DNA from 3 places in the Sphingobium sp. TKS genome. Region 2 is predicted to be linked to each of the others. Evidence: predicted binding sites of a transcription regulator. Region 2 holds the regulator's gene; each other region holds the start of a gene.

What was found. The regulator LexA, encoded in region 2, represses DNA repair genes until DNA is damaged. The targets are predictions, from matches to a motif close to GTTCCNCNCTTGTTCT.
Region 1: a site for LexA is predicted at 1,102-1,117, ahead of uvrA (excinuclease ABC subunit UvrA). Genes of this name have one in related genera too.
Region 3: a site for LexA is predicted at 909-924, ahead of K426_RS28535 (error-prone DNA polymerase). Genes of this name have one in related genera too.

Annotation. Positions count from the first base shown of each region.
Region 1 covers NZ_CP005083.1:1,451,750-1,454,016, reverse strand. Annotated here, with positions in the region: gene K426_RS07310 (septal ring lytic transglycosylase RlpA family protein) at 431-1,003, opposite strand; gene uvrA (excinuclease ABC subunit UvrA) at 1,127-2,267, shown strand, end outside.
Region 2 covers NZ_CP005083.1:1,601,866-1,604,132, forward strand. Annotated here, with positions in the region: gene K426_RS08075 (ComEC/Rec2 family competence protein) at 1-706, shown strand, start outside; gene lexA (transcriptional repressor LexA) at 697-1,380, opposite strand; gene K426_RS08085 (hypothetical protein) at 1,531-2,199, shown strand; partial or broken gene K426_RS30245 (IS1595 family transposase) at 2,250-2,267, opposite strand, start outside.
Region 3 covers NZ_CP005087.1:11,830-14,096, forward strand. Annotated here, with positions in the region: gene K426_RS28525 (Y-family DNA polymerase) at 1-111, shown strand, start outside; gene K426_RS32030 (DUF6771 family protein) at 175-336, shown strand; gene K426_RS28530 (hypothetical protein) at 362-703, shown strand; gene K426_RS28535 (error-prone DNA polymerase) at 961-2,267, shown strand, end outside.

The DNA of each region.
Region 1 (2,267 bases), 150 kb from region 2:
CCTGTTTAGGATGATTGCCAATGCACCGCTTTTCGCTTTCGACCGGCACCTAGCCCGGTCTGCCAACGACGCCCTTGTCGACCAAATGCAGTCTGGCTTGGACGAACGACAATTTTACACCAAAAAAACAAGCTTTCCGTAACGTAAAATTACAAATGTTCAGCAAGCGGCGCGCACAAAAAAACACCCCCGGCGCAAGGGAAAGGCCGGGGGTGCATCCAGGAAGCTGTCGGGCTCTCCGGGATCTCTTTCAAACTGTTACCAGCGAGACGACCTCGCACCGGCCGATCCGTACCGGGTCATCGCTGTGTCGATCATCATCATAGCGCCAGTGCCGAACGACCGTTTTTCCCATTCGATGATCCGTCGACCCGTCCCGCCCGGCAGCATCCACCGGGGATGAACCGACGACAGACTTCCACGAACGACATCAGCGTCCCTGCGCGTCAAGCTGCGCCCGCAAATTGGCCAATGCCCGGTCGTCGACCGTCGGCCGCTCGGGCGCCTCCTTCCCCTCGCGCAGCTTCCTGCGGTCCTTCTCCGGCGGCTCCACCACCCGCACCCGGACCGGCGCGTGCCCGGTGGCCCTGATCCCGAGTTGCTCCGCCGCGCCCCGCGACAGGTCGATGATCCGCCCCCGCCCGGCAAAGGGTCCGCGATCGTTCACCCGCACCAATATGGTCCGCCCCGTCTCCAGCGACGTCACCTCGACATAGCTCGGCAGGGGCAAGGTCGCATGCGCCGCCGTCACCGCCTTGGGGACGAAGCGTTCGCCATTGGCCGTCTGGCTGCCGGACTCATGCCCGTACCAGCTCGCATAGCCCAGATAGTCGTAACTCGGATCGGCGGCAGGCACATAGGTCACGCCCCGCACATTATAAGGCTTCCCCACGCGCACCGGCAGGTCGCTCACCGGCCGGTATTTGACGCCCCCGCCACAGGCCGCCAGCGCCACCGCAGCGACCAGCGCCCCACACCGCATCCGAACCGAAATCCCGCTCATCCCCCAGCCCTAACCCAGCCACCCGCCGGAGAAAAGCCGCCGCCTTTTCCTTTCACCGCGCAGACCCTATCTTGCGCCCGACCGGGCCTTGCCCTCAAAGAACAAATCTGGAACAACACGCCCATGAGTCTCACCACTATTTCCGTGCGCGGCGCGCGCGAGCACAACCTCAAGGGCGTCGACGTCGACCTCCCCCGCGACAGCCTGATCGTGATCACGGGCCTCTCCGGCTCGGGCAAATCCTCGCTCGCCTTCGACACCATCTATGCCGAGGGTCAGCGCCGCTATGTGGAGTCCCTCTCCGCCTATGCCCGCCAGTTTCTGGAGATGATGCAGAAGCCCGATGTCGAGCATATTGAGGGGCTCTCCCCCGCCATCTCCATCGAGCAGAAGACCACCAGCCGCAACCCCCGCTCGACGGTGGCGACGGTCACGGAAATCTACGACTATATGCGCCTCCTCTGGGCGCGCGTCGGCATCCCCTATTCGCCCGCGACGGGCCTCCCCATCAGCGCCCAGACGGTCAGCCAGATGGTCGACCGTGTGATGCAGCTCCCCGAGGGCACCCGCTTCTACCTCCTCGCCCCCGTGGTGCGCGGCCGCAAAGGCGAATATCGCAAGGAACTGGCGGAGTGGCAAAAGGCAGGCTTCACCCGCGTCCGCATCGACGGCGAACTCTACGCGATCGAGGACGCCCCCGCCCTCGACAAGAAATATAAGCATGACATCGAAGTCGTGGTCGACCGCCTCGCCGTCACTGACGACATGTCCACCCGCCTCGCGGACAGCTTCGAACAAGCCCTGAAACTGGCGGATGGCCTGGCCTATGTCGACCTGGCCGACGGCACCGTAGCCGACCTCACCTCTCCCCTCCCGCAGGCGGGAGGGGCCGGGGGTGGGCAAAGCGCAACCGCCGGCAAAATGAAAAACGCCGAAATCCCCGCCAACCGCATCGTCTTCAGCGAGAAATTCGCCTGCCCGGTGAGCGGCTTCACCATATCGGAGATCGAGCCCCGCCTCTTCTCCTTCAACGCCCCGCAAGGCGCCTGCCCCGCCTGCGACGGTCTTGGCGAACGGCAGTTATTCGACCCCGAACTGGTCGTCCCCAACGAAGCCCTGTCCTTGAAAAAAGGCGCCATCGTCCCCTGGGCCAAGTCCAACCCGCCCAGCCCCTATTATATGCAAGTCCTGGGCAGCCTCGCCAAAGAATTCGGCTTCTCCCTCGAAACCCCATGGCAAGATCTCCCCGCAGAGGTGAAAATCA
Region 2 (2,267 bases):
CACCGCCCGCTCGCTGGACCTGTTGCTGCTGGTTGCGCATGGGGTGGCGTCCAGCCCCGGGGCGGTGGTTCTGGCGCCCGGGCAATCGGGGGTGGTGTTCGGCTTCATCCTGTCAGGCATGTTGTGGTGCCTGTTATGGCGAAGCCGGTGGCGCTGGGCGGGTTTGATGCCAGTGACGGCTGGCGTGGTGATGATCGTGACCAGTTCGCCACCCGCCATCTTGATAACGGGAGATGGTCGCCATGTCGCGGTCCGGACTGCGAATGACGGCATGGCGACGCTGCGCGGGCGGGCGGGCAGCTATGTGCGGGAGGTCATGGCGGAAAGCGCGGGCTATGACGGCACGCTGGAGGCAATGGCGGCGTTGCCGCAAGCCCGCTGTTCTCCCGATCTTTGCGCCGTTCGCGTGACGGGCGGAGGCCGGAACTGGAACCTGCTGCTGACGCGAAGCAGCATGAAGATCGACAATGCCATATTGGCGCGGGATTGCGCGCGCGTCGATATCGTCGTCAGCGATCGGCGCCTGCCGGGGGTCTGCCGACCGCGCTGGTTGAAGGTGGATCGACGATCCCTGGCCGCAACGGGCGGCCTTGCCATCGATCTCGACCATGGCTCCATCCGCAGCGTGAAGACCGGGAATGACGAGCATCCCTGGGTCGCGCGGCCTTTGGGTCGACCGCGCGGATTGCCGGGTCGTCAGTTATAGCGCCGCAATAACCCCGCCAGCTTTCCCTGTATCCGGACCTGCTGCGGATTGTAGATTTGCGGTTCATAGGCACTGTTGGCGGGATCGAGCCGAACCTTCTGTCCTTCGCGGTGGAAATATTTGAGGGTGGCCTCATTCTCGTCGATCAGCGCGACCACGATCTGTCCTTCGCGCGCCACCTCGGTGCGCTGGATGAGCGCGAAGTCGCCGTCGAGTATTCCCGCCTCGACCATGGAATCGCCTGCCACTTCCAACGCATAATGATCTCCGGTCCCGAGCAGCGCCGCGGGGACGGAGAGCATATTCTGCCCCTCCAACGCTTCGATCGGCACGCCCGCCGCGATGCGGCCGTGCAGCGGAATCTCAAGGATGTCATTGGCGGCAGGCGGCGTGATCAACGCCGGTCCGGTCGCCAAGGGGGCTTTGAGCGGCGCAATGAGCTTGGGCGCGCGATGCATGGCGTCGGGAAGCTTGAGCACCTCCAGCGCACGGGCGCGATTGGGCAGGCGGCGAATGAAGCCGCGCTCCTCCAACGCGTTGATTAGGCGGTGAATGCCGGATTTGGACCGCAGGTCCAGCGCTTCCTTCATCTCCTCGAAAGAGGGGGAGACGCCTCCCTCCTCCAGCCGGGTCTGAATGAAGCTCAGCAATTCCTGTTGCTTGGGTGTCAACATCTCGCCTTGCCCTCCTTGGAACGTATGGGGAACGCATAGGAAACGGAAAGGGGTAAGTCAAGCGCCTGGTTATTATCCCTTTCCGACAAGTAGCGATATCCGCTATATGCGATCCCCATGCCGAAGGAGATTCGGCATGAAGGGGGCAAGATGGCAAAGTTCAGCCAATCAATGGAGCGCCTACTCTCGGTGGCTTCATCGCTATTCACTTTTTCAGGCTCCATCGTTCCGGGCACGATTTTGGGCATCGTGATGGCCTATCTTTCTCAGGGCGTGGGCCTCATCAATCAATTCGGCGCTTTTGGATGGATAGCCTGCGGCTTGGTGACGTTCTTACTTACCAGCATGTCCTTCGCACTATTCGCCAAGACGCAGCTCTGGAGAGTCGAAAGAAGGCATCGGGCACGACTGGACGGGGAGGGCTTAGATTTTGATCCAATGGCGCGGGTTTATCAGAATAAGAGGCTGTATTTACGCGATCTGGCGCCGCTTGGACGTAAGCGTGTCAACGGTAAGAAGTTTATTAATTGCGAGATAATCGGCCCCGGAACTGCTATCATAGGAATGAACACCGATCCTTCTAAAAGGATGAGTGTCATGAGTGATTGCAATACCTATGATGTGGATTGCATCGAGATAGACCCAAGCAGCCAGTCAAACTTGGCTATTGGATTTTGGGATTGCGACTTTGAAGGTTGTAACTTTTACCACATGACCTTGCTTTTCATGGGTAGATCCAACGACACGTTAAATTGGATAACTCCTGATTTTCGCCAAGGAAATTTGCTAGAGGCTCAAGAGCATGAACAGCAGAGTTAACGATCGCTTCGACCGCCTGCTAGACGCGATGGCCCACGGCCACGCGCCTGTTAGCGGGAAAAAGAAAC
Region 3 (2,267 bases), on a different replicon from region 2:
TTCCTTCTCGAGGATGAAACAGGCGCGCGCTACTGGGTGTTCCGACAGGGTGACGGCATGGACAGCGCGACCGGCGGACAGGGCTGGTTCCTGCATGGGCTTTTTGGCTGAACACCAATGCCCTGTTGCCCTGCCAATGTGGGTTGATCATAGGCCTTTGAAATGGACGAAAAAGTGAAGGACCAGATTCTGCGCGCCACGGAGCGCGCGCCGCAATGGTTGCGCAATGACCTTGCCTCCAAGGATGCGGGCGTGCGCGCGCAAGCGGAGGAGATCCTTGCGACGACGATCGCTAACGCGCTGGCCAATGGAACCGGCGCGCCCGCGGAGGATTAGGGGCGCAGATTCGTTGGAGCCTGGGATGATGCGTGCCGTGGAGATTGCCGTGCCTGCGCTTCCTCTCCTCGCTATCCTTATGCTGATGGGATCTTCGGCGGCTCAAGCTGTCGATCATCACAAAGCTCTACGTGTCGTGTGCGCGCAGGGCCGCAGCTTTGGGCTTAGGATCGAAGGTCGGCAGGCGCATGTGCAACTGGCCGACAGCGAGCTGGTGCTCGTCCGCAAGCCTTCGTCGCTGGGTCAGCATTTTCGCAACGGGGACGCGACGCTGATCCTCGACGATGACTATGTCGCCTTTGTCCAGCGCGGTGACTGGGGCTGGCAGGATTGCCATATCGACCAGCCTTCCGGTTCAGATCGGTGACGAATCCATCTTGAATTGCTACGGAAAAGGCATAGCTTCAGCTTGTCGCCCCACTCTTGGAGCGACATCTCCCCTCAACCTCGGCCCCGCCGTTGAGTTAGGCTCCGGCGGGGATCCTTTTATCCTGGACCGATGGTGCCGACAGCGGCAGCATCGCGCTCAAATTGGCGGAGTGACCGCCGTGCCCGTTGACTCTCTGCCCATTGGAACAAATAGCGAACATATGCGCTATGATGTGAGAATCGGCAGGTGCCGCCATGCGATATGCTGAACTCCAATGCGCCTCGCATTTCTCCTTCCTGCGCGGGGCATCGAGCTGCGAGGAGCTGTTCACCCAGGCGGAAGCCTGTGGCCTCGACGCCCTCGCCATTACCGATCGTAACAGCCTGGCCGGAATCGTGCGCGCTCATGAGGCAGCAAAGGTCACCGGCGTCCGGTTGATCGTCGGTTGCCGGCTCGATCTTGCCGAAGGTCAGTCGCTGCTGGTCTATCCCATCGACCGATCCGGCTATGCCCATCTCTGCCGGTTGCTCAGCCGCGGCAAAAAGCGGGGCGGGAAGGGCAAGTGCATCATCGGCTGGGACGATGTCGCGGATTTTGCCGAAGGGCTGCTCGCCATATTGCTGCCCGGCGAGGTGGAGGAGGCGCAAGCCGTGATTTCGCGCTTCGCCAGGATCTTTGCCGGACGAGGCTATCTGGCGCTGACGCTGCGCCGGCGGCCGGGCGATCAACTGCGGCTGCACAATCTCTCCAACCTGGCCGCACGGCATGCGGTGCCGACGGTGATCACCGGCGATGTTCTCTATCATCATCCGCACCGCCGGGTGCTCCAGGAGGTGATGACCTGCACCCGTCATCGCTGCACGATCGATGAACTCGGCGCCCGCCGCGAACTGTATGCCGACCGCTATTTGATGCCGGCTGCGGAAATGCACCGTCTCTACGGTCGCTATCCCCAGGCGCTGGCGCGGACGCTCGAAATTGCCGACCGCTGCCGCTTCTCGCTCGACGAGCTCAAATATCAATATCCGGAAGAAGCCAGCATAACGGGCCTGACGCCGCAGGCGGCGCTGGAGCAGATGAGCTGGGAGGCGGCCAAGGTCCGCTATCCCGAGGGCGTGCCTGACAAGGTCGCGCGCCTGCTGCGCCACGAACTGGGGCTGATCGCAGAGCTTGGCTATGCGCCCTATTTTCTGACGGTGAACTCCATCGTCCGCTTCGCACGCAGCCGGGACATTCTCTGCCAGGGGCGGGGATCGGCCGCCAACAGTGCGGTCTGCTATGTCCTGGGCATCACCTCGATCGACCCCGAACGTTCCGACCTGCTGTTCGAGCGGTTCATCAGCCAGGAGCGGAAGGAGCCGCCCGATATCGACGTCGACTTCGAGCATGAGCGGCGCGAGATCGTCATGCAATGGGTGTTCGACACCTATGGCCGCGACCATAGCGCGCTTTGTTCGACCGTCATCCGCTACCGCGCCAAGGGCGCGATCAAGGATGTCGGCAAGGCGCTGGGCCTGTCGGAAGATCTGATCAAGGCGCTTTCCGGGCAGGTCTGGGGGTG